Regions from separate parts of the Sinorhizobium alkalisoli genome, predicted to be linked through region 1. Evidence: predicted binding sites of a transcription regulator. Region 1 holds the regulator's gene; each other region holds the start of a gene.
What was found. Region 1 encodes LexA, which represses DNA repair genes until DNA is damaged. Its sites were predicted from a motif close to TGTTCNNNNTGTGTTCNG; they were not measured.
Positions count from the first base shown of each region.

Region 2: a site for LexA is predicted at 1,549-1,566, ahead of EKH55_RS02160 (PA0069 family radical SAM protein). Genes of this name have one in related genera too.
Region 3: a site for LexA is predicted at 2,190-2,207, ahead of EKH55_RS17275 (YifB family Mg chelatase-like AAA ATPase). Genes of this name have one in related genera too.

Region 1 covers NZ_CP034909.1:1,398,698-1,401,971, reverse strand. Annotated here, with positions in the region: gene EKH55_RS29345 (hypothetical protein) at 1-83, shown strand, start outside; tRNA gene EKH55_RS06965 (tRNA-Ser) at 94-181, shown strand; tRNA gene EKH55_RS06960 (tRNA-Ala) at 317-392, shown strand; gene EKH55_RS29340 (hypothetical protein) at 605-772, shown strand; gene lexA (transcriptional repressor LexA) at 949-1,659, shown strand; tRNA gene EKH55_RS06950 (tRNA-Cys) at 2,318-2,391, opposite strand; gene EKH55_RS06945 (YrbL family protein) at 2,571-3,274, shown strand, end outside.
Region 2 covers NZ_CP034909.1:453,308-456,581, forward strand. Annotated here, with positions in the region: gene EKH55_RS02155 (ribonuclease HII) at 1-15, opposite strand, end outside; gene EKH55_RS02160 (PA0069 family radical SAM protein) at 327-1,484, opposite strand; gene EKH55_RS02165 (glycosyltransferase family protein) at 1,659-2,192, shown strand; gene moaB (molybdenum cofactor biosynthesis protein B) at 2,458-3,000, opposite strand; gene EKH55_RS02175 (4-(cytidine 5'-diphospho)-2-C-methyl-D-erythritol kinase) at 3,007-3,274, opposite strand, start outside.
Region 3 covers NZ_CP034909.1:3,622,293-3,625,566, forward strand. Annotated here, with positions in the region: gene cysK (cysteine synthase A) at 1-289, shown strand, start outside; gene EKH55_RS17275 (YifB family Mg chelatase-like AAA ATPase) at 573-2,105, opposite strand; gene gshB (glutathione synthase) at 2,364-3,274, opposite strand, start outside.

The DNA of each region.
Region 1 (3,274 bases):
CGCAGTACCAAGCGGCAGAGGCCGAAGAAATTCGTGCGGGCGGCGAGCTTAAATCTTGCAACGAACCGCACTTCGCGCAATAACGCGCTGCCCGGATGGGTGGCCGAGCGGTTTAAGGCACCGGTCTTGAAAACCGGCGACGGGCAACCGTCCGTGGGTTCGAATCCCACCCCATCCGCCAGCGTGAACTTTGTCCGACCCGGCACCTGCTCCCATTCGGACTCGACTGTCTGCCGACGTCTCGAGCACGTTCGGCCAATTCAGCCGAGCGGGCTGGCGCGCGCCGTGGAATTCTTCTATATAGTCCAGGCCTGCCGGGGTCGTAGCTCAGTTGGGAGAGCGCCGCAATCGCACTGCGGAGGTCGAGGGTTCGACTCCCTTCGACTCCACCATTCTTCTCTTTGTCCAGCCCGGAGCCGTGATGCCCGATCTGCCCGGCGGCGGCGGCAGGTTTCTTCGCCGAGGCGCATTGCGCCAAGTCGTTTACCGGGAACACAAAATGCTGGTTTCGGCCACCAAGGTTTCCTTGCCATCGCTGGCGAATTGAGGGACAGTTGGGGTCTGCATCTTTTCGTGTCGGCAACTCCCGCGAGTGGAGAAAATCATGTCCTCTAAAACTCTGATGGCGGTTGCAGCATTGGCGCTCCTGTCACTTTGGGGATGCGCCACCACCGGCGCTACGGGCAACACGACCTACGCGCAGTGGTACGGCCCCTACCCTGAGCCTGACTTCGACGTTCTCAGTCCCGGGGGTCTGCGCCTCGCCTATTGATCGGGCGCCACATCAACGCTCCATCGCCCGACAGCCCAATGGCTTGTCGGCCCCGGCAAAGCGACGCCGCCCAATTCAGCATGGCAATATTCACGGAATGTTAGGCACTTGCGGAACACAAATGGAACGGATAGTGTCTGTTCTTGATTTGTTTCGCGATTCTGGAGTGACGCGCCATGCTGACCCGCAAGCAACAGGAATTGCTTCTCTTCATTCATGAACGAATGAAAGAGTCGGGAGTCCCGCCGTCCTTCGATGAAATGAAAGACGCGCTCGATCTTGCGTCGAAGTCGGGCATCCACCGGTTGATCACTGCGCTCGAGGAGCGGGGCTTCATTCGCCGGCTTCCCAATCGGGCACGCGCACTTGAAGTCATCAAGCTGCCGGAAGCCTATACGACACCGGCGCAGCCAAGGCGCGGCTTTTCGCCGAGCGTCATCGAGGGCAGCCTGGGCAAGCCATCTGCCGCGCCCAGGGTCGAGGCGCCACCCGCAGAGACGTCCTCGATTGCGGTTCCCGTGATGGGGCGCATCGCCGCCGGCGTCCCAATTTCTGCGATCCAGAACAATACGCACGAGGTTTCCGTTCCGCTCGACATGATCGGCAACGGTGAACATTACGCACTGGAAATCAAGGGCGATTCGATGATCGAGGCCGGCATCCTCGATGGCGACACCGTGATCATCCGCAACGCGAGCACGGCCAGTCCGGGCGATATCGTCGTGGCACTGATCGATGACGAAGAAGCGACCCTGAAGCGATTCCGCCGGAAAGGTGCGTCGATTGCCCTCGAAGCGGCGAACCCGGCCTATGAGACCCGGATATTCGGACCGGACCGGGTGAAAATCCAGGGCAAACTGGTCGGGCTGATACGGCGGTATCACTAGCCCATCGCCCCGGTGATCGGAGCCGTTTCGTTTGGCCGATGCATGGGTATTTGCGCACAGTGCGTGATCGAGTGGGCAACAGTTATCGTCCGAAGCCTTGGGCGGTAGACGTTCCGCTCGACGTTGCGGCCGACCAGCGCCGAGTACTTTCGTCTGGCTGCCTCCCCCCATCCCCGCATGGGCGTAGAGCCGTCCGCAGGTGGACGGTCGGCGCCACGGGTATTCTCCCCGGTTATCGTATCGGTTTCGGGCCCAGCTCAATCTCCCTCGGGTTCGGCTTTCATGTGGGAGACGGCATGGCTTGGCCGGTCGGATCTGCAGTCCTGGGTTTGCCCATGGACTCTCCTCCTTGTTGCGATCTCGACGCGATCCATGGGTCCGATGAAAGTTCCTCCAAAGCGCTGCCTATGGAGTCTTGCTGGATCGGATTGCGCGCACACCGTTCTCGCGGCCACGCTCGCGGTATCGCTTGACCATGCGGCGGGCGATTCCGCCTGACCAACGCGCTCCGACGATCAGGCGGTGGTAAAGCGGCGGCCCGGTCAGGCCGGAATCGACATTCTGCAGGCAAGCGGCCGTTGCCGCAGCGGCTGAAGATCACTTGCCAAGAAATTTGCCGGCGCACATCGGTGCCACCAGCCGGATCATCAGGGGAATTTGGAGGCCTCGCCCGGAATTGAACCGGGGTACAAGGATTTGCAGTCCTCTGCGTCACCACTCCGCCACGAGGCCTCATCGACAAGAAATATCAAGTCGTGGCGAGCGTTTAGAATCATTCGAGATGAACCGCAAGAGGCAATTTCCGAAAAACGCACCCCTCGTCTCGGCCCATCGTAAAAGGAGGTTGGACACTGGAATGCCCAGCCTCCCAGTTCGATCGCAATAAACTCACCCATAAGGTAGGATTTTCCTTGATTTTCCTCAACCGGCGCTGTTTTGTCACAAAACTTTCACACTTAATGGGCGAGGACATGTTCGACGGCAAGATCTCCCTTTCCGACTGGCACCAATGTGCAGGCGGGCACCAGCGGTGTGTTTTCGAGCATGACCTCTACCCGAATATTTTGGTCAAGGTTCTCAGAATCAGGGGCAACAGCGGCGAGCGCCAATCGACGCGGATGCTGCGCTTCATCGATCGCTTCAAGCGGTTCGGTGCCTACCGGACATTTCGACGCGAAGTCGACGAGTTCATCGAACAGGCCCGAAAGTTCACCCTGTCCGACACAGCCGATCTCCCCATCCCCGGAGTGCTGGGCTTCGTTCAGACCGAACACGGCCTCGGTCTCGTGGTCGAGAAGATCACTATGGCAAACGGACAGTTGGCCCCAACCTTGCGCGACCTGGCGCTGGCGGGGCGGTTGACGGCCAGGCACCTGGCGATGATTGACGAACTTTTCGAGCGCTGTCGCCGGCTTCACATCGTGCTGATGGATTGCAATGCCGGCAACTTCGTAGTGACGGACCGTCGCGGTTTTGAGGAACTGATGTGCATCGACGGGACCGGTGAAAAAAGCCCGTTGCGCATTTTCGCTCTCAGCCGCAGGGCCAACGGCTTCAGACTGCGGCAAATGCGTGAGAAGCTGTTTCTCAAACTCGCCAGAACCTTGAACGATCC
Region 2 (3,274 bases), 950 kb from region 1:
GTTGCGACGTGACATGCGGGGGACCCTCGCATATTCGCCCGATTCCCTTCAAGCCCCCCGGTACGAGTGCGGCGGTGACCGGGAGGAAAGCCGGCGTCGTCCTGAGGCGGGGAGGACGCCGGAGCTGAAATCCTGTCGGCGCTCAAGGCGCCATGGGTCCGTCCGGACGCTGTTACGTGGCTCCAAGATCTATTGCATGCCTGTCTGACGCGACCTCGACTCAAGGGCCACGGCAACACTTGCGCGTTTGCCAAGACGCGCGCCGCTGTGGAGCAGCGCCTGCTTGAGAACTGCCGCCTCGGCGTCTCGGAGATGCGCGTGAGCCCTTAAAGCAGCGACAATTGCACCCCCATTCCGAGCGGAGGCACGAAGATATCGTTTCGCAACTGGCGGCGCGCGAGATTGAGGCCAAGCCGCTTGGCGGCGAGGTCGAAGCGGCGGCCGATCTGCCAGGCATAGGGGCCAGCGCCCTTCATCCGCTTGCCGAACTCGGCGTCATAGTCCTTGCCACCGCGCATCGAGCGAATAAGGGACATTACGTGCCTGTAGCGATCAGGGTAGTTTCTCAACAGCCAGTCCCGGAACAGTGGACTCACTTCCAGCGGCAGGCGCAGGAGCACGTAGCTTGCTTCGGCAGCGCCAGCCGCCTTGGACGCGTCCAGCACGCGTTCGATTTCATGGTCGTTCAAGGCGGGAATGACCGGAGCAACCAGAACAGCGGTTGGAATGCCGGCCTCGGACACCGCGCGCATCGCCTCGAGGCGTTTGGCCGGCGTCGAGGCCCTCGGCTCCATGGCGCGTGCAAGCTTCCGGTCAAGGGTGGTCACCGAAATGCCGACCCGCGCGAGGCCCTTCTCAGCCATCGGTGCAAGCAGGTCGATGTCGCGCGCCACCATGGCCGATTTGGTCACGATCATCACCGGGTGGTTGGCCGACTGAAGCACTTCGAGGATCTGGCGCATGATGCGCCATTCCTTTTCGATCGGCTGATAGGGATCGGTATTGGTGCCTATCGCGATCGGCCGCACCTTGTAGTCCGGCCGTGCCAACTCTCGCTCCAGCAGGCGCGGAGCGTCTGGCTTGACGAACAGCCTGGATTCGAAGTCGACGCCCGCAGAGAGGCCCATATAGGAATGCGTGGGCCGCGCGAAGCAATAGATGCAGCCATGTTCGCAACCGCGATAGGGATTGATCGAGCGGTCGAAGGGAATATCGGGGGATTCGTTGCGGGTGATAACCGACCGTGGTTTCTCGACCTGGACCTCGGTTTTGAAGGGCGGCAGATCCTCGATGGTCTGCCAACCATCATCGAAGGTCTCACGGGTTACGGGCTCGAAACGTCCTGACATGTTGAGGCCCGCTCCGCGCCCGCGGCGGCGGTCGACATCGATCCTGACGCCGCTTGCGGTGGCCATGGCGTCGGCGATCTCGGCGCTGTTGCCCGGTGCAAAGGCGCCCCGCCTGAGTTGAGACAGCTCGTTCATGGAAATCTCCTCGGAACCGATAGTCGAGTCTGTTCCGCTCTGACTATTTTCCTACCGTAGACAGCAGAACAAATCAAGAACAAAATTCCATGTCATCTCGGCATCGGGAGGAGGCGGTCGGCTTTGCCCCTGTAATCTTGTGGTATTTGCCTCTGCAATGCGCTAGGAACGGCTATGCTGACGATCATTATGGAAACGCGGGACAATGAAGCGGAGCTGGCACAAACGCTTTCCGCACTGGTCACGGGTGCAGTGGAAGGGCTCGTCAGCGACGTCATCATACTCGATCACGGTTCCAAGGACGGCTCGCTGCATGTCGCCGACGCCGCGGGCTGTCGCTTCTGTGTCGACTGGGACCTTGGCGATGTCGTGCGGTCGGCACGGGGCGAGTGGCTGATGCTGCTCGAGCCGGGCGCCCGTCCTGTGGGCCGCTGGGTCGACGAACTCCTCGAATATGTCTCGCTCAACAAGGCGCCGGCGCGCTTCTCTCCATCGAGAGTGCACAAGCGGCCCCTACTCAGCCGGCTGTCCAAGAGGGCGCCCCCGCTTGAGACTGGATTCTTGATGCGAAAGCTTGACGCCGTCGCCATGGCGCGTGCCGATATGCGGCTGAGCGATATCGCGAATGCGCGGTCGGTGCGCAAGCTTGGCACGGAACTCGTTCCAGCATGGGTGGCGCTGAGACACCGGATGGCCGAGCGCGCCTGAACGAGCTTGCCCAGACCCACGGAATATGGGGTGTGCCTTGCGGCACCCCCGAAGCCATTCTTAAATCACCTTGCTCGCGAAAAATCTTTGCCATGATGCCCCGACCGGGTGGAGCGCATGTTATATATCTCCTACTTCCCCATATTTTTAGGAAAGAGGCGCCGTCGCGTTCATTCCAAGCGAATAGTCACCTGGCCGCGCGAAGCTAACGTAACAAGGGTAGCGGCTCTTTCCGCCGGCGGCTGTTCCAAAGGGAACAGTTTCCTCAACCGCGCTTCAGGTGCTCGTCGAGTCGCGGCATGATTTCGACGAAATTGCAGGGCATGTGCCGATAGTCGAGCTGCTGTTTCAGGATTCCATCCCAGGCATCCTTGCAGGCCCCGGGCGAGCCGGGCAGCACGAAGATTAAGGTGGCGTTCGCAACCCCGCCGGTTGCCCGCGACTGGATCGTCGATGTGCCGATCTTGTCGAAGGAAATGCGGTGAAAGACTTCGGAAAAGCCGTCCATGCGCTTTTCGAACAGCGGCTCCAGCGCCTCCGGCGTCACGTCGCGGCCGGTGAAGCCTGTGCCGCCGGTGGTGATGACGACGTCGATTTCGGGGTCGAGCGTCCAGGTTTTCACCTGATCGTAAATCTTCTGCCGCTCGTCAGGGACGATTGCGCGGGCCTTGAGCAGATGACCCGCTTCGCGGATCCTCGTCTCCAGGGTATCGCCGGACTTGTCGTCCGCGCGCGTACGCGTGTCGGAGACGGTGAGGACGGCGATGCCGACGGGAATGAAGTGGCGAGTCTCGTCGATTCCCGGCATCTGGCCTTATCCTCTCTTTCCGGAACTGCGGCTGGCTAGAACGTACCACCCGGCATGGGCGGCGGAAATGCGCCGTGCAGCCGCAGCCGCCTCTTCATCGCTGCGGAACAGGCCGAAGCAGGTCGCACCCGAGCCGGACATGCGCACGAGGTCTGCGCCGGCCGCGCTCAAGGCATCGGACACGTGTTCGATCGATGGCTCCAGGGCGCGAGCCGGTGGCTCCAGATCGTTGCGCATGCCGGCCAGAGCGCTCAGCCACTCCTCGGTTGTTTCG
Region 3 (3,274 bases), 1.5 Mb from region 1:
CGGACCGCACAAGATCCAGGGCATCGGCGCCGGCTTCGCGCCGGCGATCCTCGACACATCAATCTATGACGAGGTGATCACCGTCAACGCGGGCGAAGCCGTCGATGCCGCGCGCCTCGTCGCGAGTCTCGAAGGCGTGCCCGTCGGCATCTCCGCCGGTGCGGCGCTGCAGGCGGCGATCGAAGTCGGGCGGCGCGAAGGGAACGCCGGCAAGACAATCGTCGTCATCATCCCGTCCTTCGCCGAACGTTATCTCTCGACGGTGCTGTTCGACGGGTTAGGGGCGTAGGTCGAGCCCGCTTTCCATTGTTTTGTTTCCGATGACTTGAAAGGGCGCCGCCCGGCGCCCTTCTTACATCCGCCGCAACCATCAATCGCAATCTCGCCGGGCAATGGTCATTCGATGAAGGCCGCGGTTTGCGAGCGGTCAATTTAGGCTTTTTACGCACTCGTGGCTGTCGAAGCACCAAGCGTCGCTGCACCGCAGACTTGCTTGGCTTCTGCCCAAGCTTTCCTGCTTGTTTGCCGCAGATGCTCATCGGAAGCCGTGCGGCACCTTCTTCGAAACTTGCTTAGGCCGCGACCGGCAACCGCTCGCCGACAACGCGGTAGGAGATCGCCTCGGCGAGGTGGATGCGGCCTACCCTTGGCGCCCCGTCGAGATCGGCAAGCGTGCGTGCGACCTTCAGGACGCGATGGTAGCCGCGCGCCGAAAACTTCATCTTTTCCGCCGCATCCCGCAGGAGCTGCAAGCCCCCCGCATCCGGCTCGGCGATCTTCTCGATCATCGCCGTCGATGCACGGGCATTGCTCGTCAGCTGCGGATGGCCGAGGGCCATGAAGCGGTCCCTCTGCAGTTCACGGGCGCGGGCAACGCGCCTGGCGACGTCCGCGCTCGCCTCGGCCGTCACCGGGCGGATGAGGTCGGCAGCGCTGACGGCGGGCACGTCGATGCGGATGTCGATGCGGTCCATCAGCGGTCCGGATATCCGTGCCTGGTAATCGGCCATGCAGCGCGGACCGCGGGCGCAACTATGTCCGGACTCGCCGGCCATGCCGCAGCGGCAGGGATTCATGGCGGCGACAAGCTGGATCGCCGCCGGATAGCTGACGCGGTGGTTGGCGCGGGCGATCACGCATTCGGCCGTTTCGAGCGGCTGGCGTAGCGCGTCGAGCACCTGCGGTGGAAACTCCGGAAATTCGTCGAGGAAGAGCACGCCGTGATGGGCGAGCGACGCCTCGCCGGGCTTTGCCTTGATCCCGCCGCCGATCAACGCCGCCATGGTGGCCGAATGGTGCGGCGCGCGGAACGGCCTCCGGTCGGAGAGCTTTCCGCCCGCCAGTTGCCCGGCGATCGAGTGAACCATCGAGACTTCGAGCAGTTCGGCCGGCGACAGCGGCGGCAGGATGGAGGGAAGGCGTGCCGCCAGCATCGACTTGCCGGAGCCGGGCGGGCCGACCATCAGGAGATTATGGTTGCCGGCGGCCGCCACCTCCAGCGCCCGCTTCGCGCTTTCCTGGCCTTTGATGTCGGCGAGGTCCGGCAGGTTGGCGGCGGTCGCCCGCACAGAGGGTTCCGGACGGGAGATAACCTGCGTGCCCCGGAAATGGTTGGCGATGGCGATCAGGCTGCGCGGCGCGAGGATGTCGATCTCCGATCCCGCCCAGGCGGCCTCCGGTCCACTTTCGGCGGGGCAGATCAGCCCCTTGCCGAGCGCATTGGCCCCGATCGCCGCCGGCAGCGCTCCCGCTACGGGCGCGATCGTGCCGTCGAGGTTGAGTTCGCCGATGACGACATAGCCGGAAAGCGCATCCGCCGGGACCGCTCCGAGCGCCGCCATCAGCCCGAGCGCGATGGCGAGGTCGAAGTGACTGCCCTCCTTCGGCAGGTCGGCCGGCGCCAGATTCACCGTGACCCGCTTGGCCGGCAGCGCCAGGCCGGATGCGTGAAGCGCCGCCTGCACGCGCTCGCGGCTTTCGGCAACGGCCTTGTCAGGCAGGCCGACGATCTGCATGCCGACCTTGCCCGGCGCGACCATCACCTGAACGTCGACCGGAACGCCCTCGATTCCTTGAAATGCCACCGTGCTGACGCGCGCGACCATGATGCCCCCTTCGCCCGGCGCGCTTCCACCGCTACAACCGGCGCCGGTACCAGCATCAATCTTGCACGGCACGCGCTCAAAAACAAGAACAATAATAGAACATATCTATGGAGAGCCCTCCTGCATGTCTCCTTTAATCGACCGCGATTAGAGGCAAGACATGCAGCAATTCAAAGTGCTACAGCGACCCTTTGAGCGTCTAAGACGCGCGGCGCTGTAGGAGCAGGCCCGAGCGACACGCCCCGCTCGGCGGAGCGATCAGCGGCGCTTCTTCTCGATCGCGTCCCAGAGCAGGCTTGCGACGTCGGCCCCTCCGAAGCGCTTGACCTCACGGATCCCCGTCGGCGACGTGACGTTGATCTCGGTCATGTAGTCGCCGATCACGTCGATGCCGACGAAGAGGAAGCCGCGCTGTTTGAGCGCCGGTCCGATACGGGCGCAGATTTCCCGCTCGCGTGCCGTAAGCTCCGTCGCCTCGGCGCGGCCGCCGACATGCATGTTCGAACGGGCATCGTGCTCGGCCGGGACGCGGTTGATGGCACCGACCGGTTCGCCATCGACGAGCAGGATGCGCTTGTCGCCCTTTCTTACGGACGGCAGGTATTCCTGGGCGATGAAGGGCTCACGGAACATCTGCCCGAACATTTCGAGCAGCGAGGAGAGATTGCGATCGTCGCGCGCGGAATGGAAGACGCCGGCACCACCATTGCCGTAGAGGGGCTTCAGGATGATGTCGCCCATTTCCTGGCGAAAGCGGGCGATCTCTCCCGGGTCGCGGGTGATCAGCGTCTTCGGCATCAGATCGGGAAATTCGGTAACGAAGATCTTCTCCGGCGAATTGCGCACCCAGGCCGGATCGTTGACGACGAGCGTCTTCGGATGCAGCCGTTCGAGCAGATGCGTCGAGGTGATATAGGCCATGTCGAAGGGCGGATCCTGGCGAAGCAGGATGACGTCCATGTCCGAAAGATCGATCCGCTCCGGCTCGCCGAGCGTGAAGTGATCGCCCTTCACGTCGCGCAGCGTCATCTGCTGCGCCGTCGCATAGACTTCGCCGTCGCGCAGCGACAGCCGGTCGGGCGTATAGTGGAACAGTCGATAGCCGCGGGCCTGCGCCTCGAGGCTCATGGCAAAGGTCGAATCGCCCGCAATGGTGATGCCCGAAACAT